Regions from separate parts of the Paenibacillus sp. Marseille-Q7038 genome, predicted to be linked through region 3. Evidence: riboswitches for the same ligand, from Rfam matches in the RefSeq annotation. Region 3 holds a riboswitch; each other region holds the start of a gene.

Region 1 (5,643 bases), on a different contig from region 3:
GGATGAGCGCCGTCTGCAGCATTCGGTCAGTAAATCTTTTACCAGCATGGCGGTGGGTCTTGCATTAGAAGAAGGAAAATTGTCACTCGAAACAAAACTCAGTGATTTCTTTTCTTACTCTACAACTCATAAATCAGCCAACCCCATGATCCCTTCTCCTGGAGAAATCACACTATATGAACTGCTGACGATGTCAACAGGACATGATAACCCTCCATTATGGGCCCATGAGCGCAATACTCTCATAGAAAAAGACTGGGCCAAGCATTATCTCTCTATACCTCTGGACCGTGCACCGGGAGAACAATTTACATACAGCAGCGGTGATACTTTTATGATATCTGCTCTCGTGCAAGCGGCAGTGGGTGAAACGGTTCGAGATTATTTGGTTCCTCGGCTATTTACTCCACTTGGGATCTATGACGTGGAATGGGATAGCTCGCCGCTTGGCGTTACACTTGGCTGTACTGGACTTAACATCAGCAATGAAGAATTGACTCGGTTCGGTCAGCTGCTATTAAACAAAGGAGAATGGAATGGGGAACAATTAATCCCGGAGTCTTGGATCACTTATGCTACCCGCAAACATATAAATACCCCTGCTGAAGGAGACTGGGGGGTTGGATATGGCTGTCAGTTCTGGATGTGTACTCACGGAGCATACCGTGCAGATGGAGCTCATGGTCAGCTGCTTGTCGTCTTACCTGATAAAGAAGCGGTAATTGCGATTAATAGCGAAGAAAATAATATCCAAGGAATTATGGATGCTGTTTGGTCTGAATTGTATCCACAATTAGGATGAACATTCCCCCTAATACCCTATCTATAGAAGATACTTTAGCAAGCAAAGATAGCATTTCTATTCTTTGCTTGTTTTTTTGTGTATTCAAAATATTAATTTACGTTTATATGTAAAAATGAACATGTACCGCATTAAATAATTTATTTTACTGGTACACAAATGTTGCACTAGACAAATAAAATTGAAGTAGTACAATATATTTTGTAAGCACTAGATATTTTCTGAAAAATATTTAAATTTTCTGTAATTTTCATTTTCAATAGAAACAGGTGACATCTTATGAGTTTTTCTAAAAAACAAAAAAACCAAATTCAATGTACTCTCTATCTGGAGCAGAATCCGGAGATGGAAGTTATACGGGTTCTCTTACGGTGCCTACAGACGCATCCTGGTTACGTAAGCTACTTGCTTTTACCGGCCCCGGCTTCCTTGTCGCGGTTGGTTACATGGACCCAGGGAACTGGGCAACAGATATTGCAGGCGGATCCCAGTTTGGTTATCGCCTGCTGTTTGTCATCGTCCTATCTAATCTCATGGCCGTTGTACTCCAGACACTCTCAGGCAAACTTGGCCTTGTTACAGGTAAAGACCTTGCACAAGCATGCCGTGAACGTTTCAGCCCCGCAGTTGTTGCAGTACTCTGGGTTCTCGCAGAATTAGCCATTGCAGCTACGGATCTTGCAGAAGTCATCGGTTCAGCCATTGCACTCAATTTATTGTTTGGAATCCCTATTTTGTATGGGGTTATAATTACAGCCGTCGATGTTCTTCTAATTCTGCTACTGCAGAATAGAGGAGTTCGGACTTTAGAAAGTATCGTCATCGTCTTAATGGGAACCATCGCAGTTTGTTTTGGGATCGATTTGTTTATGGCGCATCCCAGCAGTTCCGGTATTATGCAAGGTCTCGTTCCCGATGCCGAGGTGCTGCGTAATCCTGAAATGCTCTATATAGCAATTGGTATCCTTGGAGCAACAGTTATGCCGCATAATCTATATCTCCATTCTTCTATCGTGAAGTCACGTAAGATTGAAAATACGGTCAAAGCCAAAAAAGAAGCAATCCATTATACGACGATCGATTCGACCATCGCACTGACGATTGCCATGTTTATTAATGGCGCGATCCTCGTGGTCTCGGCAGCTGCGTTTCACCAAGCAGGGATGTTTGATGTAGCAGATATAACGGATGCATATCATCTGCTTACCCCGCTTCTGGGAACGACGATGGCCAGTATTTTATTCGGGATTGCACTGCTAGCTTCAGGGCAAAACTCAACACTTACCGGCACACTGTCCGGTCAGATTGTAATGGAAGGTTTCCTTAATATCAGATTGCCCGCATGGCTAAGACGACTGGCGACCCGGCTTATTGCCATCATCCCTGCTGTCATTGTTACGGCGATTGCAGGTGAGAAAGGCACCACCGATCTGCTAATTCTGAGCCAAGTCATTTTATCGTTACAGCTTCCTTTTGCCGTCATTCCACTTGTCATGTTTACAAGCAGCAAAAAAATGATGGGCGAATTCGTCAATAAAAAATGGCTAAGCATCTTATCTTGGACCATTGCAGGCATTATTGTTATTTTAAATGTATGTCTGCTCGCATTAACCCTTTTCTAAGCATAAAAAATAGTCTGCACAGAGTTGTTCTACTGTGCAGACTATTTTTTTAAATTCTTTTTCAATTTAGAATTATAAAAGCAGTGATATTAATTCATCTAAACTGGATATGGTATAATCCGGCGTATCACTTGCGCTTGCAGAGGGTTGGTATCTTCCATACCCTTGTAAAATTCGGATTGTTTTCATCCCGAGTAATTTAGCAGGAACAATATCGTTATCAATACGATCACCAATCATTATTGCTTCCGAAGGAGCACAGCCTGCTTTTTGCAAAGCATATTCATACAGTCTTACGTCCGGTTTAGCTAGTCCTTGTTCTGCGGAGCAGGCGATAACATCAACATAGGAACTAAGGCCATATTGCTGAAGCCGTTCAGCTGTACCTGGACTCTGATTCGCAATAATGCCAATTTGGTAATGTTCTCCGAGCTGAGCTAGAATTTTTTTAGCTTCTGGATAAGGGACTTCAAGTTCTTTACGGAATTTCAACTTAGGCCGAATATAAGCCCGATCCTCTTCCTTCGCAATCAACCGAGAGATGGCATACTGCATAGGGGAATCAATAAATGTAGAGTAACTTTCGATAAACTTCCCCCTAACATCCTCAATCGTTATTGAATAACCTCGATCTGCAGCACGCTCTACAAACTGATTCATAATATGGTCCACGGGTATCCATTCATCGACAAGCGTGTCCCCTACATCAAAAAAAAGCCACTTCACGTCAGACCACATTCCCATCTACTGCCTCAACCTTTCAAGTTACAATGATCTTCCATATAAAAAAGACCCATGATGATCATGAGTCTCACACTATGTGCATCTTATTTGACCATTATAGCAATGCAAGATTTGTTCCGCAATCATAGCAGGGATGCCCACCCTACTACATCATAGATGCAAAATAACTTTTACATTTATCATTTCAATCGAAAAACATTCTAATTAACAGCAGCTCGCTCTTCGTTCAACAAGAACCCGACTTCACCCTTGATTGTGAAAACGATATGATTCGCTCCCATCCCCCGGTATACACCGCGAGGATGATTCTGTTGAGTAATGATCGTTATCGGTTTTTGAGTCCATGGTCTGCATATTTGTAGAAAGCGACAGGTTAAATTCATGCTGTTTTCAAACAAAAATATCCGCCCTACTGTTGCATTAGGCAACGCCCATTTATGAGCAAAAGCAGTATCCATTCGGATAATATGCTGCACTCCAAGTCGTCTAACCTGTTTTTCTTCCTGTGCGCTATTCGTGAGAACAGCAAAGGATAGCTTTTTGTACATTAATAACCGAATAAAATTTCGAGCTGCTTCATTAGGTGCAGTAACCAGAATGATTTCATTATTCATTGTGTAAGCCTCCCTATGATTGAAAAGACAACAAAAAAAGAACACCATTTACATCATGAAGGCATGCCGGCGCTCTCCCACCCGAATAGGAATATAAGGAATCACGAAAATTCCTGATTACCCTCTCGGGTGCTCACGGTTCTGCTGCCTCTCCCTATATACGCTTACGAGGTTAGCTGCCGGATTCGGACAAGAGAGAGTTGCCCTATTCCCGGTCTGACGACCCGGAAATTCACCCCTTGGAATAAACAATCTTTCGAATGTTCATTCCCGTTTGGTTCCCCCGTTTTTATAAAAGATCCACCGAAAAATAAATAGATGAATCTAAAAATTCAGCGTAGAAAACAATAAAAAACCACAGAGGGTTAGCGCCCCTGCGGTCGATAAACGATCACAAGATTCATCATTCCTCTCTCAAATTATTAGCTTACGAGGTTAGCTGTCGGATTCGGACGGTGAGAGCCGCCCTTCCTTATCCACCGAATGGCAAATGCCATTCCACTTCAAAAGATTCACCCCAACAAAGTTCCTGAATCAGTTCTCACACCGATTCAATCAGCCCTGCTATCATTGGTTCCCCCGTTTTTCGTTTGAATAAATCAGACGAAAATTCAGCAAGCATAGTAATGAGAATTTCTATTGTTTTATAAAATGTAACTCGTCTTTCTTTGCGCTCAAGATTTACGATATGAATCATACACCCGAAGCGAAATGGTGTAAAGGTACTCAAAAGTTCACTTCAGCCAATATTAAGCCATAATCCCCTTAATTCACTCAAAACACGAAACAATAAAGCTTCCATTTCCTCTAATCTCTTCGTATCTCTGTATTTCACACACTTTCATTAAACCTAGAGAAGACAAGATATAAACTTCCTGCGTATTGTTTAACTTCCTATATTAATTGTTTAAAATTTAATTGTAGAAAATATTGTAAAACCCTTATCCATTCTCTTATAATGAGAAGAAAAAGACGAGGCGGTGGGTCAATCTATGTCCATATATGATTTCAATGTCAGCACCCTGAAAGGTCAAGAGCTTAACATGTCAGCTTACAAAGGTAAAGCTATGCTTATCGTTAATACCGCCAGCAAATGTGGACTATCACCACAATTCAAAGGACTGCAAGAACTCTATGACAAATTCAATCAACAGTCTTTTGAAGTGCTCGGTTTTCCAAGTAATCAATTCGCTCATCAAGAGCCAGGGACAAGCGATGACATCGCTGAATTTTGTCAGATGAATTACAGTGTCAGTTTCCCTATGTTCGAGAAAGTAAATGTGAACGGCGAGGAAGCTCATCCCCTCTTCAAATATTTAACTAGCAAGGCACCTGGTATTTTAGGATCGAAAGCGATTAAATGGAACTTCACTAAATTTCTTGTGGATCAAGAAGGTCACATTGTAAAAAGATACAGTCCACAGACGACCCCGGACAAGATTGAAGCTGATATCGCGAAGCTCTTATCACTTAAGTGATAAGAGCACAAAAAAGAGACCTTGAAGTCATGACTTCAAGGTCTCTTTTTGTTTTATGCGGTCGAGAGGACTCGAACCTCCACGGGTATACACCCACTACCCCCTCAAGGTAGCGTGTCTGCCATTCCACCACGACCGCGCAACTTGTTTATCAGCAATATTTTCGTGCCAACAAAATATATTATACACATAAACCTATGTGTTGTAAAGATGAAAATAAAAAATATTTTTTTACATGATAAAAACAAAAAACAGGCACTCAAAAATACCCACTTTACGTTAAATTGATGTTAATTTACATAACACATTATTGAAAAATAACAGATTTTTGTTGACTTTACCGGTTTTTGTATGTCAAAATAGGTATCAAATACAACGGAATC
Region 2 (5,643 bases), on a different contig from region 3:
GACTAATCGAAAATTACTTGTATTTCAAATTCAAGATACAGGTATTGGAATTCCACTTCATAAACAGCATGAATTGTTTCAATCCTTCTCCCAGTTAGATGCTTCCATTAATCGAAAATACGGTGGAACCGGTCTCGGACTGGCCATTTCAAAACGTTTGGTTGAAGTGATGGGAGGTACGATCAGCGTCAGTAGTGATGAAGGGAAAGGAGCTACCTTTCAATTTCTACTGGAGCTGGATATAGTCTAAAAAAAAGAAGAATTTAAAAAGGACAGTCTTAACCTCGTTCTCGTTAGAGAAAAGTCGGACTGTCCATTTCTTTTTTTATTATTCGTTCCATCCGCCTATAATACTAGAGAGCAATATGCACTCCTCATCCTCTAACTCAGCGATGCATCGGATGTTCTCATGATCTTCTGGATCTGTGCAGTAAATTTCACGACGTCCATCTTCATGGTGAACGATAATGAAATTTGAACCTGATTTGGTTTCCAGTTGATATTTCATACCTACACCGGGCAAAGTGGATTTGAGAAGTTCCATGGGAATAATCCCCTTTCTAAGCTATAATTCGATTTGCTGTTATTCACACTCAAAGCCGTATTGTACTATCAGGTGTCTTCGAATGCAAGACGAAAAGAAGGAAAGGTACATAATAGCAGGTTTTCCTAGGCAGAGATTCCGATTTTTAATGATAATTTTGATAACACTGCTTTTTAGGAAGGATTTTCGATGATTATAATGAAATAGAACTGTGTATACATAAATTAACAACATAGAGTATTTATTCTTCTTATACACCCTTTATAAGTTTTACCTCCCTAATAACCATCTTCTAAGACCAACCTTCATGGTGTTACCTCTACAATGTTTGATCTTCTAATGTCCAGTCACAGGCATCTTCAATATGTTATTTGTTTATTTCTACTCACTTTAGCAGCAGTTATACAATTTTACATCTTGAGGAGGCTTTTCCATGAACAAAAAAGAAGTGGTAGCTATGTTACTGGCCGGAGGTCAGGGTAAACGATTAAAAGGGCTGACGAAGACTTTGGCTAAACCTGCTGTTTATTTTGGGGGTACTTACCGCATTATTGATTTTCCGCTGAGTAATTGTGCAAATTCGGGAATTGATACGGTAGGTGTATTAACACAGTTTGAGCCTTTGGTGCTTCATTCGTATGTAGGGATCGGCAGTGATTGGGATTTAAACCGCCGAAATGGAGGCGTGTTTGTTCTTCCGCCACATGAGAGAGAGGGGAGTAATAACTGGTACAGAGGTACGGCAGATGCGATCTATCGTAATCTGAATTTTGTTGACCAGTTTGAACCAGAACATGTGCTTATTTTATCAGGTGACCATATCTACAAGATGGACTATGATGCCATGCTTCGATATCACAAAGACCATGATTCGGACTGCACGATCTCGGTCGTTGATGTACCCATGCATGAAGCAAGCCGGTTTGGCATTTTGAATACAAAAAATAATTATGAGATTTATGAGTTTGAAGAGAAGCCCGAACATCCGAAGAGTACGCTAGCATCCATGGGAGTATACATGTTCAGATGGTCTGTCCTTAGACAACATCTTCTTGAAAGTGAACAAGATCCGGATTCCACCTATGACTTCGGTCATGATATTATTCCACTGCTTCTAAAGAATGAGAAGAAGCTGTACGCTTATCCATTCAGCGGTTACTGGAAAGATGTAGGGACGATTAAGAGCTTATGGGAAGCGAATATGGATCTGTTAAGCGACGACCCTCCGCTGAATTTAAATGATCCGCAGTGGCGTATCTATTCACGTAATCCGAATGAACCGGCGGGCTATATTGGCACAAAAGGGAAGGTACGTAACAGCATCGTGAATGAAGGCTGCATTGTCGAAGGGGAAGTCAGCAAATCGGTATTATTTTATGGGGTAGAGATCGGGGAAGGAAGTGTGATTACGGACTCAGTAATTATGCCTAAAGTGAAAATAGGGAAGAATGTTAGGCTTCACAAGGCGATTGTAAGCGAAGGAACGATTATCGAAGATTACTCCGTTGTTGGGGGTAATGGAGATCAAGAAGATGAAATATTACTGATTGACGAAACATATCGACAACATACTTATGGACTTAGCTAAATATGAATGAGGACGGTGACCGAGTATGCAACAACTCATGGGTGTAGTAAACCTGGATCAAGAGCTCGATTTAATGAATGAATTAACGTATTTTCGTTGCGGTGCTGCCGTTCCTTTTGCAGGTCGGTATCGTTTAATCGATTTTGTATTGTCAAATTTAATGCATTCTAACATTCATCATACCGCGCTATTTGTACGCCGGAAGTATCGGTCGCTACTTGATCATTTGGGGCAGGGAGCTCCATGGGATCTAGATCGCAAACACGGGGGACTCTTTATACTTCCGCCCGACTGGAATGATCCTACGGACCGTTCCAAAGGCGATTTACAGCATTTTCATAATAATCGTGATTATTTTCTTCGAGCAAAAGGCACCCATATTATTCATACGGGCAGTCAGCATATTTACTCTATGGATTATCGTGAAATGTATCAGTTTCATATCTCTCAGCAAGCCGATGTCACTCTTCTTTATAAAAAAGTAGATGAGATCCTTCCTGAACATGAATCCTGCGTACGGGTCGATGTGGACGGTGTGAAAGTTACCGGAATTCATCAAGAAGGAGACCATCCTAATATATATCTTGGTGCCTTTATTATGGAAAAACAATTGTTTTTGAAATTAGTGGATCATTGTATTGCCCATGGTCAAGATTACTTCTTCCGTGACGGTATCCAAGATAATTTGCATAACTTAAACGTTGCTGCTTTTGCTTTTGATGGCTATCATACCGTAATTAACTCGATTGAAAGCTACTATCGCAATAGTATGGATTTACTCAATCAAGAACAATATCAACGTTTGTTTAAACAAAATGAGATTCATACCAAAATCAAATACGAACCGCCGACTAGGTTTCTGGATAATGCGGAAGTAAGCAACTCTTTAATAGCTAATGGCTGTATTATTGGAGGACAGGTCGAGAACAGTATTATTTTTAGAGGAGTTAAAGTTCATAAAGGGGCACAAATTCGGAATTCGATCATCATGCAAAAGTGTGTAATTGAGGAGAATGCAGTGCTTGAGAATGTAATTCTTGATAAAGATGTACATTTAACGGCAGATCGCACACTGATCGGTGACGCTAAGCAGCCTTATGTCATTGCCAAAAGCAGCCAAATTTAAAATTACTAAAAAGGTCGGAGGAGTAATCCTCTGACCTTTTTTATATTGAATTTCTGAAGTTTCATAATCGTGATGGCAGTTTATATGTATACTATAAGCCGGCCTTTTTCGCAGCTGATGAACTAAGTACACGCTTAGCACCATAATATTTTGAGCTCCAATAACCCTTATTAATGGGTGTAATGGCAATACCTTTAGAGGAGGTAGCGGAGACAAAATTGTTATTACTTAGGTATATGCCAACATGCGAGATACCTTTACCGCTTGTATTAAAGAATACAAGATCGCCTTTGGTAAGAGCGGATTTTTTCACTGATGTGCCTTTTTTATATTGTTGCTTCGAACTATGGGGTAAAGATACACCTAGTTTTTTATATACATAACGAGTAAACCCAGAGCAATCAAACCCTGAGAGTGTGGTACCGCCGTATTTATAAGGAACACCAACTGTTTTATTTACTGTGGTAGAAAGTACAGAAGCGGAAGCTTGCCCGAGTCCTGCTGTGAATAGTAATGATAGTCCTAATGCTGCTGCTGCGAGTTTCTTTTTCAAAATGTAATACTCCTTCCAATGCCTGCGAGGTTAGCTAAGGATTCGGTTGAAGGTACCCTATGATCACTCTGTTTCGAGATCAATTCACCCATGGTAGGCGGGTCCCCCGCTTCTTAGGTGCGTAAGAATTCGGCGGTTATCGTGATTGCACCTTGTATATTCATGATAATGATAACAATTAGTTACAAAAATAATTACGAAAATGTTACTTTCTCTACAACGAATTTTAACATTGGCAGAATGAATTATCAACCTGATTTTGCTAATTTCGTTATCATTTTTTCGGATTTATCACGCTTTTGTGAACAATGGTGTTGGTTAACCCTTATTAGCAGAATTATTGGAGATGTTTTAATACCGACTAATTTACTTAGCAACACGATAAAAGAGGCCCGGAAGCATTAAAATAATGCTCTCGGGCCTTTCATTTCTCCTTATTCATCGTGCTCAGTAAAGACAATTTCATAGACATTAGATACCACTTTAAAGGAGTGTATCCGATTATTAAAGTCATAAGTGCAAAGTGCCTGGATCGTGTCGGAAAACACATATTCATCCCGTCCCCGCGAGGGTCTAAAGAGCGGAAGCACTTGCATATGCAGTGTGTAGATAATCTTAATTACTTCACTAGGCTGAATATCTGTAATTTGTACTGTCTGTTGCTCCATCTCAGAATCTGTTAGCTCACGTTTACGATCAGACGACTGAATAATGCCATTTAGGATCGTAGACACACCCGGAGCAGGTAAGGTGAGAAACAAATCTGCTTTCGTATTTCCTAAATTCTGAACGGTTAGCTCAAAAAGAATGTCGTCGCCTGGTTCCACGAACTTCGGTGAGGTGCGGACATGAAGTATTATGCGCGGAGCATAGAAAAAAACAGGAGTAAGAGCTAGTGTTGTCAGTCGAACGGATCTCCCATCATTAATTCGAAATGTGTAAGTCAGCAGTGAGCGGTTCATCCATTCTTCAGCAGGGACAATGGAATTAGGGATCACAGAAACTGACGATTCAAATGTAATGTATATGCTGGCGTGTGGAATTAAGGTGCCTAAAGGAAGTCCGGTATCTAAAGAAACCTCAGGGCGAAGAATGCCGTTTATTTTTACTGTACCTGGAACCAGGTTGAGCTCTGAGGCTTGAAGTAAGTCATAGACTGCTTGGACAGGAACTTCTCCTTTATTTTGGATAAGCACTTCATATATAACGGTATCTTCATAGGTTACTTGATTAGGAGTTATGTTTACGGAAATTGATAACAACGGTTCCACATAGGAGATAGATACCGGGTTTGAACGAATTGTAATTTCTTCTCCCTGATTGATATAAAGTAACATTGCAACACTCGTAAGAGGAGTTGAAGTTGTCTTTTTCCCTATTTTCACCTGATACGATATTTGTGTCGTTGAGTTTGCGGCAACGAAAGGTAATGTAATACCTGCAGATGGATCAAGTTCAGGGGCGAGGAGACCATCAATGACTACACTGCCTGGAAGAAAACGCATCTCACCTACCAATGATGTGCTAACTACTGCATTTCTGATGTCATCTTTGCCTGTATTTGTGATTTGGATAAGAAAAGTGAGGGTATCTCCCTCAAAAGTCTGATTCGTATTGGCATAATAGTAGATTGATAATTGAGAGGGAGATAGGTATAAGGTGACTGGATTAGAGATGAGCTCTTTGGTAATGAGACGACCATCCATCGCTTGGAATGTATAGCTAGCTGTGGCCACATTGATCAGCGTTAAAGAATCAGGAATGCTGCTTACAATGATCTGGAACTGAATCGCAACTTTCTTATTGATCGGCAAGATCCCGATTTGCAGACC
Region 3 (5,643 bases):
TGGGAACTTCCTATCTAACTTTTCATGGAGCTGAACATAGTCGTTTCTCTCATTCGCTCGGTGTTTATGAAATCACAAGAAAAATTATTTCGCAATTTGAGCGAAGTGGTTATACTGACTGGCCGACAGAAGAGAAACTTGTCGCACTTTGTGCGGCTCTGTTGCATGATGTGGGCCATGGACCTTTTTCACATTCTATAGAAGAAGCATTTGATATGAATCATGAAGAGTGGACATGTAAAATTATTATGGGAGATACGGAGATCGGGGCAATTCTAAGAACGGTTTCGCCTGATTTTCCCGAGAAGATCGCTTCTGTCATTGAAAAGACCTACGATAAACCAATTGTAGTAAACCTTGTGTCGAGTCCACTGGATGCGGATCGTATGGATTATTTATTACGAGATGCTTATTATACTGGGGTAAACTATGGCACGATTGATCTCGATCGAATTCTACGAATGCTGCGTCCGTATCATGGCAGGGTTGTCGTAAAGGATTCAGGAATGCATGCTGTAGAAGATTATCTTATGGCTCGTTATCAAATGTATTGGCAAGTATATTTCCACCCTGTAACCCGCAGTTCAGAAATTATTCTTCGTCAAATCTTTAGAAGAGCAAAAGAGCTTGTTCAAAGCGAATATTCATTCGGATTTATGTTACCCTCACTCCTTTCCCTCATTAAAGGGAATATTACGGTACAAGAATATCTTCGTATTGATGAGTCCATTATACAAACTGCATTTAACCAGTGGACGGAAGAAAAGGATGAATTGCTGCGGGAATTATGTACGCGATTCTTGGATCGAAAACTGTATAAATATGTAGAAGTAGATCTTAAGTCAGCTGATGAAATCACAGAAATGACAAATGCTTTTCAAGAAGCGGGACTTAATCCAGAGTATGACCTGGAAATTGATTTTCCATCAGATCTGCCGTATGATGTGTTTCGTCCGGATGATGAGGATAGCCAAAAGCAAATCATTATCATCGATAAACAGGAACGACTGCGCGATATCTCAGAAGTATCTGAAATCGTTCGGTCCATTAGTGGAATTCAGCGAGGCAATTATCATTTATATTTTCCACAAGAAAAAGTGAGAGCCGTTCTAGAACAACTTCCACCTCAAATTGCAAAAATATTTTCATAAGCATGTAATCTTTTTTTAGAATAGATACTTTTCATTCATAGCAAGAGAGGGGCACAAAACGATGTTATTTGACACACATACCCATTTAGATGCAGCAGAATTTGACAACGATCGAGAAGAAGTGATCCAGCGTGCTCTCGATGCGGGAGTAACTCGGATGGTAAATATCGGTTTTAATCGCGAAACGATACCGACGACCATGGAACTTGTCGAAAAGTACGATTTCATCTACGGAGCTGTTGGCTGGCATCCGGTTGATGCCATTACGATGAAAGATGGAGACCTGGAATGGATTGCTTCTTTGTGTGAGCATGAGAAAGTGGTAGCGATCGGGGAGATTGGGCTAGACTACCACTGGGATACTTCTCCGAAAGAAATTCAGCATACGGTTTTACGGCGTCAGATTGGACTTGCTAGAGAAATCGGCATGCCGATTGTTATTCATAACCGAGACGCTCATGAGGATATAGTTAAAATCCTGCGTGAAGAAAAAGCACATGAAGTCGGCGGAATCATGCACTCTTTTTCAGGAAGCTGGGAAACGGCACAAATGTGTCTTGATATGGGATTCCATCTTTCGTTCGGAGGCCCTATTACTTTTAAGAATGCGAAACAGCCGAAAGAGGTACTTGCCAAGGTACCTATGGATCGATTATTGATTGAGACGGACTCTCCATACCTTACACCACATCCGTATCGCGGAAAGCGAAATGAAACGGCACATGTAGCGCTCGTGGCAGAAGCTGCAGCAGCATTAAAGGGGGTATCTGTAGAGGAAATCGGGCAGATTACGACCCGAAATGCACTGGAACTATTTGGAATATAGTTCATATATGGAGCAAAATAGATGAAATAGTGAGTAAACAAGAGCGATTCACCTTTTTGGAAGGTTTTTCACGTGTTTATTACAAACTTTTAACCATTTATTTAGAAAAACGTAGTTGAATACGGCTTTACAACATGCATATAAACAGGATATCATCGTTTCAGTGAAATGTTGAAAAATTCACTTCGTGTGTTATTCTCGCTGAATTCTTCGAAAACCGAAGAACGGGGGAACCAATAAGGTGGTCTTACAAGCATATCGCTATACACTTTAGACCATCATATTTGATTCATTTTGAGTCTTGGGGTGAAGGAAAAGGCACTAGCCATGAGCTAATGACCTGATCCAGGGCGACTCTTGCGTCCCAATCCGACAGCTAACTCCGTAAGCGTATAAAGAGGTAAACTCGCGTATGATGTTTCCGGTTATTCTTGTGAACTTACCCGGAAGCCATGAGAGAGCTCCTCAAAAACTCTCTACTGGCTTTTTTGTTTTAGAAGAATAAAAGTTACAACCTCGTCATACTGTTGGTTAACAGGAGGAAACATCATGCCGCGAAGAGTGGCACATGGTGCAGAAACAGAGTGATCTGATTCTGTATACAAATGTAATAGTCGCGTCAAAATACTATCATGCATTACTCTTGACGGCGGGGCTACGAAGGAGGACGGAGTAAGTGGGAAATTTCCAACCAGAGGAGACCCATGAGTCACCATCATCCAGCAAGTCTTACGCGTTGCGATGGAAGCATGAGAATCTGCGTCAAATGATACTAGTCGCAATCTTCTCAATCGCACTGTTAGTTATGGTCTCTCTTATTGTTTACAGTCAGGGAGGTAAAGAAATTTCACTAGTCGTGGATGGCAAGGTCCAAACGCTGGAAACTCGTGAGGGTATGCTTAATGAAATGCTGGATGAGCATGCAATCACAGTAAGCCCCCATGATGAGATTTCGATGCCGCTGAATGGAGCAATCAAAGATGGAGATCAAGTTACCATTAAACGAGCTGTTGCAGTGAACGTAACAGCGGATGGAAAAACGGAACAAATTTATACGACAAAGGATACAGTCCAAGAAGCGCTTGCAAATGAGGGCGTGAAGGTATCAGAAGATGATAAAGTATATCCTTCTGTGGACACCGCGGTGAAAGCAGATCTTAATATTAAAATTGTCCGGGTAGCAAAACAAACGGCAAAACAAGAAGTTGCGATTCCTTATAAAGTAATCAAAACTGCTGACCCTAGCTTGTACAAAGGGGATAACCGCGTAATACAAAATGGGCAAGAAGGTGTGATGGTTCAAACCATCGAGAAAGTGTTCCAGGACGGCGAGTTGGTATCCAAGAAAATGACGGATAAGACAGTTGCGAAGAACCGAGTCGATAAAGTCATTGCTGTCGGATCCAAGAAAAAGCCAGAGCCTAAACCTGAACCTGAACCTGAACCCGAGACACTTGTGGCGGCAGCAAGTACACCTAATACAAGTAACAAATCTTTATCGGATAAAGTGAAGAAGGTATCTTCCTCTTCTTCAACCAGTGATACAATAACGAAAGACGGTGTGTCTTTCAAAGCAAAAAAAGTACTTAATAATGTGTCTATGACAGCCTATTCTTCGGAAGAAGAAGGTATAGGAACGAAAACAGCGTCCGGTACTCGTGTACAGGAAGGACGTACAATTGCTGTAGATCCAAATGTGATTCCACTTGGATGGTGGGTATACATTGAAGGCGTCGGCTTCCGCCGTGCTGAAGATACGGGCGGAGCTATTAAAGGAAATAAAATAGACGTGTATTATGACAGTCTGGATCAAGCCTTGACTTTTGGCCGTAAAAAGGGAAAAACCGTGTATGTTATCGGTCCTGTGAAGCCGGAACTGAACTAAAATATAATTTACAATGCATCGCTAATGCTATAGTATTAACAACATGATTCGGTGATGCTATATAAGGTAAACGAAAGTTTAGACCACAGGTCTATCGTTTGCCTCTTACATGCAGAAGAGGAAATTTTCCTCTTCTCTTTTTGTTTAGAAAGGAAGTCAAGCGGTCATGATTAAAGAAATTATTGTTGTTGAAGGCAGAGATGATACAGTTGCCATTAAACGTGCTGTAGATGCGGATACCATTGAAACTGGGGGCTCTGCTATTAATGCTCAAATTTTGAGAAAAATCGAACTTGCCCAGCAGAGAAGGGGCGTAATTGTATTTACAGATCCTGATCATGCAGGAGAACGTATTCGTAAAATAATAGCGAATAAAGTTCCCGGGGTAAGTCATGCTTTTATAAAAGAAAAAGATGCGACTCGTAAAGGTGATATTGGTGTTGAGAATGCTTCACCGGAAGCGATTCGTGAGGCATTATCACGAGCTCATACGGCGTATGAGACAGCTAAGCCGCTTATTGACTGGCAGGACTTGATCGAAGCAGGACTTATTGTGCACCCAAATGCCGCTTCTCGGCGTATGGAGCTTGGTAATATCTTAGGAATTGGTTATTGTAATGGAAAACAGCTATATAAAAGATTGACAATGTTTCAGATTAGTCGTGAAGAGTTTGTAAATGCACTTGAGCAAATTGAACAAAAAGGATTGTGAGAACGTGAAGGGTATGGATGAAATTGCAACACCAAGGCGGACAAAAGAGATTATTGCAAGACACGGATTTTCTTTCAAGAAAAGCTTGGGACAAAACTTTCTTATTGATCAGAACATCCTCCACAAAATTGTAGATGCTGCAAATCTGGATGAAAACAAAGGTGCGTTGGAGATTGGACCAGGTATTGGGGCACTGACTGAAAAACTGGCTCAGGCAGCTAAGAAGGTAACTGCAGTAGAGATTGACCAACGCCTGATCCCGATTTTGCGAGAAGTACTTGAACCTTATCCTAATATATATTTACATCATGGCGATGTTCTTAAAACAGATTTACCTGCATTATTTAAAGAAAATTTTAGTGATGTCGATAAAGTCAGCGTCGTGGCTAACCTTCCTTATTATGTGACAACTCCTATTCTGATGAAGCTGCTCGAAGAGAAGCTGCCGATCGACAACATTGTGGTCATGATTCAGAAAGAGGTAGCAGAGAGAATGGCTGCATCTCCAGGCACAAAAGAGTACGGCACCCTTAGTATTGCTGTGCAATATTACAGTGATCCAAAGCTAGTATGCATCGTACCGCATACGGTCTTTATACCTCAGCCTAATGTAGAGTCTGCCGTTATTCGATTGAAGGTAAGGGAAAAGCCGCCTGTTGAGGTGGTAAGCGAAAAACACTTCTTCGAAGTGGTCCATGCTTCTTTTGCTCAACGACGGAAGACGATAGCAAACAACTTAAAAAGCCGTTTCTTTACCAAAGAAAACAAAGATGAATTAGAACCGCTTCTGCTTAAGGCAGGTATTGAACCGACTAGACGCGGGGAAACACTCAGTATCGAGGAGTACGCTCGTTTGAGTGCTGTTTTACTGGAAGCAGGCATAGGTACGGAGTAAACTAATATTACAGTCCAAGGATCTAAGAATTCATATTTTTTATCACCTACGAACCAAAGCAGGGGGACGCCCATACCATAGGGTTAGAGGTGATAATGTTGATGAATTTAGGAGACTTGGTCATTCGGAAGTCGTACGGTGGTGACGTTACTTTCCGAGTAGAGGCTCTCCAGG
Region 4 (5,643 bases), on a different contig from region 3:
TTAACGAAGATCATAGTCGTTGTATCAATTCTAATGAACCTTGAGGGCTTCATGTCATATGAATGTGAAAAATGTCACAGTAAAGATTTGTCACCTAATTTATAATTATTTACAAATCGCTGAAAATTGATTTAGTTAAATAGAAAGTAAAAGAATGATTTAAGCACTGCGAATAGATTTAAATACGAAGAGCAAGTAGATGTTTTAGAGGGAGCAGATCTCTCAGAGATGGAAAAAGAAGTTTAGCTAGCAGAATGATATCATACACCTAGAGTGCTGACCTCTTAAGGGTAGAGATCAGCACAGATCATCTTACCTTTACATGGATTTTGAAAAAATCATAATAAAAGAAATGTTACGATTGGGGAGGCTGAAGAGCCTCTTTTTTGTTTTCTCTACTTCTTGGCATATATCATGTTTGTGAGGTATTCACTTGATCATAGCTATAGTAGAATGAGAAGAAAATATAACGAATAAAAGGGAGAGAATAGCAGATTGGAGCAGGATATAGAACAATTATGGAGTAATCAATCTGCGGAGCGATGGAAGAGACGCAAGGGGGAACTCACCGCTTGGATTGAACGTCCGAAATTTCAAAATGAGCAAAAAAAACTGATGCTTTTCGATGATATAGAAGTCGATGCTTCCATCTATCCCGCTCTCATGGCTCTTAAAAAGCTTGATTTCAAAACGGAATATTCATGTGCTGGCGTGAGTATTTTGGATGAACCAGAGGACCATTCTCTATATGCGTATGTTACTTTAATAGAAGGTCCGAATACGGATCAATTTGTGAAGTATGCAATGCAGCGGATGGGATATCGTTTATTAGTTACTTATGAAGGATTCAAACATCGTTATGATCTATCCTCATTCTATATTTCGCAAAATCGTTCTTTTTGTTATGGGCTTGAGCTTTGTGCAAAAGAATTTTCTTATCAGATGTTGCAGCCATAACTTTTTATATGTACATTGTGTTCCTTCTATAGAGAGGGAGTGATTAAATGCGTAAACGTTCTGTATGGATCGCGGTAGTAACTTTTGCAATTTCTATTGTATCTATGGGATGTACGAATGAAGACCAGTCCACTGAGGCCACCATTGCTCGAAGTGTGCAGCCGGCATATGAAAAAACATTTACGGAATTGCATCTTGGAGAGGCGCATTTTTATAAAGCATTCATTCCAAACGGAGCAGAGAAATGGGTGCATTTTGGAATTGATACTTACATTGGTGGACAGCTTCAAGAAGTGACTCAGGAATTATCTACGGGTAATTTTATTGAAAGAGAAGATGATAAGTATGATCTTGGACTGGTATTAATGAATCATGGAGATCAGATACTCGCACAACTCAATGTAGATGGAGCAAGTACAAGTTTATATGAACTGCCTAAAGCAACAATGGAGGAAGGTAAGGGGCTCGCAACTTCATGGGTGGAGGCATTGCCAGAGGATGAAGATGTTTCGCTGATTGAAGGGGAAAAACAAATCGTAGGTGCTTATTTAATGAATACGAATAGGCGGATACGGTATCGTGATTTATTAGATGCTAGGCAGCTTAAGCAGGCGATTCGGGAGAATCACATCATGCACATTCTGTATATGACAGTAGAGGCTGTGGATAAAATACCACAATAGTAATTTAAAAAAGCGGAGAGCTTTAACTAACAGTTCTCCGCTTTTTGGTGAATTCAATAGTAGAGTTAGATTTCAACCAAAAATTGTTCGTTATCATATTTTTTTGGTAAAATTATTCTCAAGCAAGACGACAACGAGAAGATCCTTTACTATTTCCGGAATCTTAATATTGACAGAGGTAATGGCATCTCCTAGCAAAACGGTGATTGAGTTATCTTTCCCAGATAACGAAGTTTGGGTTTGATTTTAGTTGACAATATAGTTTAAACCTCCAGTTTACACATTGATGTTGGTTAAGCATATCAAACAAATATATTACTTAGAAGGTTAAAAGTTGTTAAATAGTAGATAAATACCAAGATATTTTAAACGAAATTGAGATGGAAATGTACTTTTGATCAGCAACGCTCGGTTTCTTAACATGCACGTGGTATGAGCAAGTTCACCGAAAAGCATCGTTCTCATACATTTAGGAAACGTTCTTCTTCAACAGTAATAAACTGTTTTTTAAATAAATTTATTAGGCTGAATTTTCTTCAATTTGACCCTGATTCTAAGTAAATAAAAAGAAGTAAAGTAGAGCCTCCTTTCATTATTCTCTTCCTTCGCCAAATGCTTGCTATATAGCTAAATTCTCATTGTTTAAAGCTTGTCTTATACAACTTTTACATCGCGTAATCGAACGAAAAAATCCAGTTATTATCCAAATTTCAAACTTCGTTAAAACAATCATTTATCACCAGAAAGACTCTTAATGAGTTTGACATTTCCAAAATATCCCTTTATTATGGACTCACGCTTAGTTTTCAGAAAGCACTTTCTGAAGAGCGGGGGAACCAGTTTTCAGGGGCGAGTCACATGAATCCATGTGTAGGGTACCATCTTACCCGAGTCCGTCAGCTAACCTCGTCAGCAGTGGATGGGTCCTTTAATACATACATAATGAATTCACATAACAAAGGCCCTTTACTCATTAATCATAGGGGCCTTTGTCTTTGTTTGTTGACCCCCTGCTGGCGGAGCTATGTCTTAATCCCCTGTGTGGAGGTCTTTTTCCGTTTACTGAAGTCCAAGTGCGGTTTACATGTGTGCTTATTTTGACAAGTAAAGATGTGCTTGAGTTGGAGGGGAGGTACAGGGCACACCTGCATTCAGTTTTCTGTTTCAAGTAAGCAGAATAAGACTTTCTCAAGGATTAAATCCAAGTAAAAATGTATGTTTACTTGGTGTATTCGTTGTGTCATTTTTTTGAATCTAGAAACGGAGAAAGGTTGTGGAATGCTTTGAGAAAAGTTTTTGTTCTCGTAATGTCCTTAATCTTTGTGATTTCTCTAGCAGCATGCAGTACAAGTGGGAATCCGCTGGAGGAAGCGATTGAGAGAGGTTACATCACCGTAGGATTTGCAAATGAAAAGCCATACGCATACAAAGAGGCTGATGGAACACTAACAGGAGAAGCTGTTGAAATAGCACGTGTTATTCTAGAGCGGCTAGGCGTGAAGGAGATGAGAGGGGAGCTAACAGAGTTTGGTTCATTAGTAGCCGGCTTGCAAGCTAAGAGGTTCGATCTTATTACAGCGGGAATGTTTATCAATCCAAATCGTTGTTCTGCCGTCCTATTCGCGGATCCGGAGTATAGCATTGGAGAAGCACTTGCAGTTAAGCAGGGGAATCCGCTAGATCTTGTAAGTTACGAAGGTATCGCGAGTAACGAGGATGCAAAAGTCGCTGTCATGACAGGTGCCGTGGAGATCGAGTATTTAGAAAAGTCTGGTATTCCTTCCGATCGTATTATTCAAGTTCCTGACCAAGCTTCAGCGATTAGCGCACTCCAAGCTGACCGTGTGCAAGCTATAACAATGACCGGGCCATCACTTCAGGCGATGCTCGAATCGGCCAATGATAATAAAATTGAGCGTGTTGCTGACTTCACTCAACCTATAGTAGATGGTGAGAGTGTTCGCGGATATGGGGCGACCGCTTTTCGTCAAGCAGACACTGAGTTTCAAGCGGCATATAATGCAGAACTTCAAAAAATGAAAGACTCAGGCGAGTTGCTCGAAATATTGCAAAAGTTTGGATTCACAGAGGATGAGCTTCCAGGCGATATGACAGCTATTGCGCTTTGCGGAGAATAACATGCCAAATTCATGGATTGATTTTCTTCCTTCGTTATTAAAAGGGGCAGAAATCACGGTCTTGGTTGCTTTTTTCTCATCCATATTAGCAATCATTGTGTCCTTTATTGTTGGCTTACTTAGGTTATCAAAACTCTGGATTGTACGTACTGTTTCAGCGATTTATGTGGAGATTTTTCGCGGAACCTCCTTACTGGTTCAATTATTCTGGTTATACTTCGCTCTCCCCTTTATCGGCATTGAGCTTCCGAAAATGTTAGCTGCTATTCTTGCCATAGGACTTAACTTCGGGGCATACGGATCAGAAATTGTACGAAGCGCAGTGCTTGCAGTTCCAAAAGGACAGACGGAGGCTGCTATAGCCTTAAATATGAAATCCTGGCAAAGGTTAACTCATGTCATACTTCCTCAAGCTTCGCTACAAATGCTACCGTCTTTCGGGAACCAGATGGTGGAATTGATTAAATCAACATCGCTCGTCTATTTTATTACGATGGCTGATCTGACATATCAGGCAATGGTGCTGCGCAATAACTACATCTCTTTTACAACGGAGATCTTGGTGCTGCTTTTGCTGATGTATTTTGTTATAGCTACCCTAGTTTCTATCGCTGTTCGGTTACTTGAACGGAAATTGACAACGGGGAGGCTGTAACAAATGTGGGATTGGAATTATGTATTTGATATTTTGCCGCAGTTAATTGGGGCATTAAAAATGACGGTATTGATTACGATTTATGCTTTCGTGTTGGCACTATTCGTTGGTTTACTTCTCGCTTTTATGGCACGAAGTCGATTTAAACTTCTATCGTTAGTGACAAAAGGAGTTATCGAGTTCATACGTAATACACCTTTGCTAGTTCAAGTGTTCTTTCTTTATTACAGTCTGCCGTTACTTGTGGGTATTTCCGTTCCGGCTTTCTATACTGGGGTCATAGCACTCGGGCTTCATTACAGCACATACCTCTCAGAGGTATATCGCTCTGGAATTGAGGCTGTTCCAAAAGGTCAATGGGAAGCTGCAAAAGCACTGAATTATACGAAATCTCAAACCTGGAAGAAAATTATTTTACCCCAAGCGATTCCACCGATTATACCGGTACTTGGAAATTATCTGATCGTTATGTTCAAAGAGACACCTATTTTATGTGCAATTACGTTGGTTGAGCTTATGCTCACAGCTAAGAATATCGTTTCTTTATCTTTCCGAGCTTTTGAGCCGTATACGTTAGTCGGTATATTGTTCTTCATTATTAGTTATATCGCTTCCTTACTCGTGCAACAGTTGGAGAAACGCATGAATCTACAAAGAGGAAGATAAGGAGGGGAATATATGAACACGGTATTTGAACGTGAGCAAATGGATGTTTCTGCGCAAGAGATGAATCAAGAATTACCGGATACATCTCCTATTGTGAAATACACAGATGTGACTAAATCATTTGGGAATGTAGAAGTTCTAAAAGGTATTGATTTAGAAATCCAGCCGGGAGAAAAGGTCGCTGTTATTGGACCAAGCGGCTCAGGCAAAACAACCATGGGACGTATGCTAATGACACTTGAAGAACCGACGAGTGGAAAGATTGAAGTAGATGGAGAGCTTCTGTGGCATATGGAGCATAAGGGTGGAATTGTTCGCGCAAACGAAAAGCACCTGCACCGAATGCGAAGCAATGTAGGTATGGTGTTTCAGCATTTTAATCTATTTCCCCATATGAATGTGATGCGTAATGTGACAGAAGCTCCACGAAAAGTACTTGGCTTAAGCAAAGAAGAGGCAGAGGAACGCGCAGTTACGATGCTTACTAAGGTTGGACTAGAAGATAAGCTGAAGGTGTATCCATCCAAGTTATCCGGTGGACAGA

What was found. Region 3 has a riboswitch for cyclic di-AMP ahead of ACWPWY_RS18980 (ubiquitin-like domain-containing protein). Riboswitches for the same ligand answer to the same signal wherever they lie in the genome.
Region 1: it holds a riboswitch for cyclic di-AMP, as region 3 does, so the genes downstream of both, ACWPWY_RS01000 (hypothetical protein) here and ACWPWY_RS18980 (ubiquitin-like domain-containing protein) in region 3, are expected to answer to the same signal.
Region 2: it holds a riboswitch for cyclic di-AMP, as region 3 does, so the genes downstream of both, ACWPWY_RS05685 (C40 family peptidase) here and ACWPWY_RS18980 (ubiquitin-like domain-containing protein) in region 3, are expected to answer to the same signal.
Region 4: it holds a riboswitch for cyclic di-AMP, as region 3 does, so the genes downstream of both, ehuB (ectoine/hydroxyectoine ABC transporter substrate-binding protein EhuB) here and ACWPWY_RS18980 (ubiquitin-like domain-containing protein) in region 3, are expected to answer to the same signal.

What each region holds. Positions count from the first base shown of each region.
Region 1 covers NZ_CBCOOM010000001.1:200,502-206,144, reverse strand. The annotation lists gene ACWPWY_RS01015 (serine hydrolase domain-containing protein) at 1-802, shown strand, start outside; gene ACWPWY_RS01010 (Nramp family divalent metal transporter) at 1,117-2,424, shown strand; gene ACWPWY_RS01005 (HAD family hydrolase) at 2,497-3,168, opposite strand; gene ACWPWY_RS01000 (hypothetical protein) at 3,369-3,782, opposite strand; cyclic di-AMP (ydaO/yuaA leader) riboswitch at 3,928-4,098, opposite strand; cyclic di-AMP (ydaO/yuaA leader) riboswitch at 4,191-4,409, opposite strand; gene ACWPWY_RS00995 (glutathione peroxidase) at 4,775-5,260, shown strand; tRNA gene ACWPWY_RS00990 (tRNA-Leu) at 5,317-5,399, opposite strand.
Region 2 covers NZ_CBCOOM010000001.1:1,172,796-1,178,438, forward strand. The annotation lists gene ACWPWY_RS05665 (PAS domain S-box protein) at 1-250, shown strand, start outside; gene ACWPWY_RS05670 (hypothetical protein) at 329-544, opposite strand; gene ACWPWY_RS05675 (glucose-1-phosphate adenylyltransferase) at 978-2,132, shown strand; gene glgD (glucose-1-phosphate adenylyltransferase subunit GlgD) at 2,158-3,258, shown strand; gene ACWPWY_RS05685 (C40 family peptidase) at 3,350-3,811, opposite strand; cyclic di-AMP (ydaO/yuaA leader) riboswitch at 3,816-3,956, opposite strand; gene ACWPWY_RS05690 (hypothetical protein) at 4,246-5,643, opposite strand, start outside.
Region 3 covers NZ_CBCOOM010000002.1:376,109-381,751, reverse strand. The annotation lists gene ACWPWY_RS18990 (HD domain-containing protein) at 1-1,151, shown strand, start outside; gene ACWPWY_RS18985 (TatD family hydrolase) at 1,213-1,977, shown strand; cyclic di-AMP (ydaO/yuaA leader) riboswitch at 2,167-2,382, shown strand; gene ACWPWY_RS18980 (ubiquitin-like domain-containing protein) at 2,654-3,862, shown strand; gene rnmV (ribonuclease M5) at 4,029-4,574, shown strand; gene rsmA (16S rRNA (adenine(1518)-N(6)/adenine(1519)-N(6))-dimethyltransferase RsmA) at 4,588-5,469, shown strand; gene yabG (sporulation peptidase YabG) at 5,571-5,643, shown strand, end outside.
Region 4 covers NZ_CBCOOM010000001.1:1,195,363-1,201,005, forward strand. The annotation lists gene ACWPWY_RS05740 (diguanylate cyclase domain-containing protein) at 1-44, shown strand, start outside; gene ACWPWY_RS05745 (hypothetical protein) at 496-957, shown strand; gene ACWPWY_RS05750 (hypothetical protein) at 1,005-1,640, shown strand; cyclic di-AMP (ydaO/yuaA leader) riboswitch at 2,427-2,570, shown strand; gene ehuB (ectoine/hydroxyectoine ABC transporter substrate-binding protein EhuB) at 2,924-3,778, shown strand; gene ehuC (ectoine/hydroxyectoine ABC transporter permease subunit EhuC) at 3,780-4,433, shown strand; gene ehuD (ectoine/hydroxyectoine ABC transporter permease subunit EhuD) at 4,437-5,099, shown strand; gene ehuA (ectoine/hydroxyectoine ABC transporter ATP-binding protein EhuA) at 5,112-5,643, shown strand, end outside.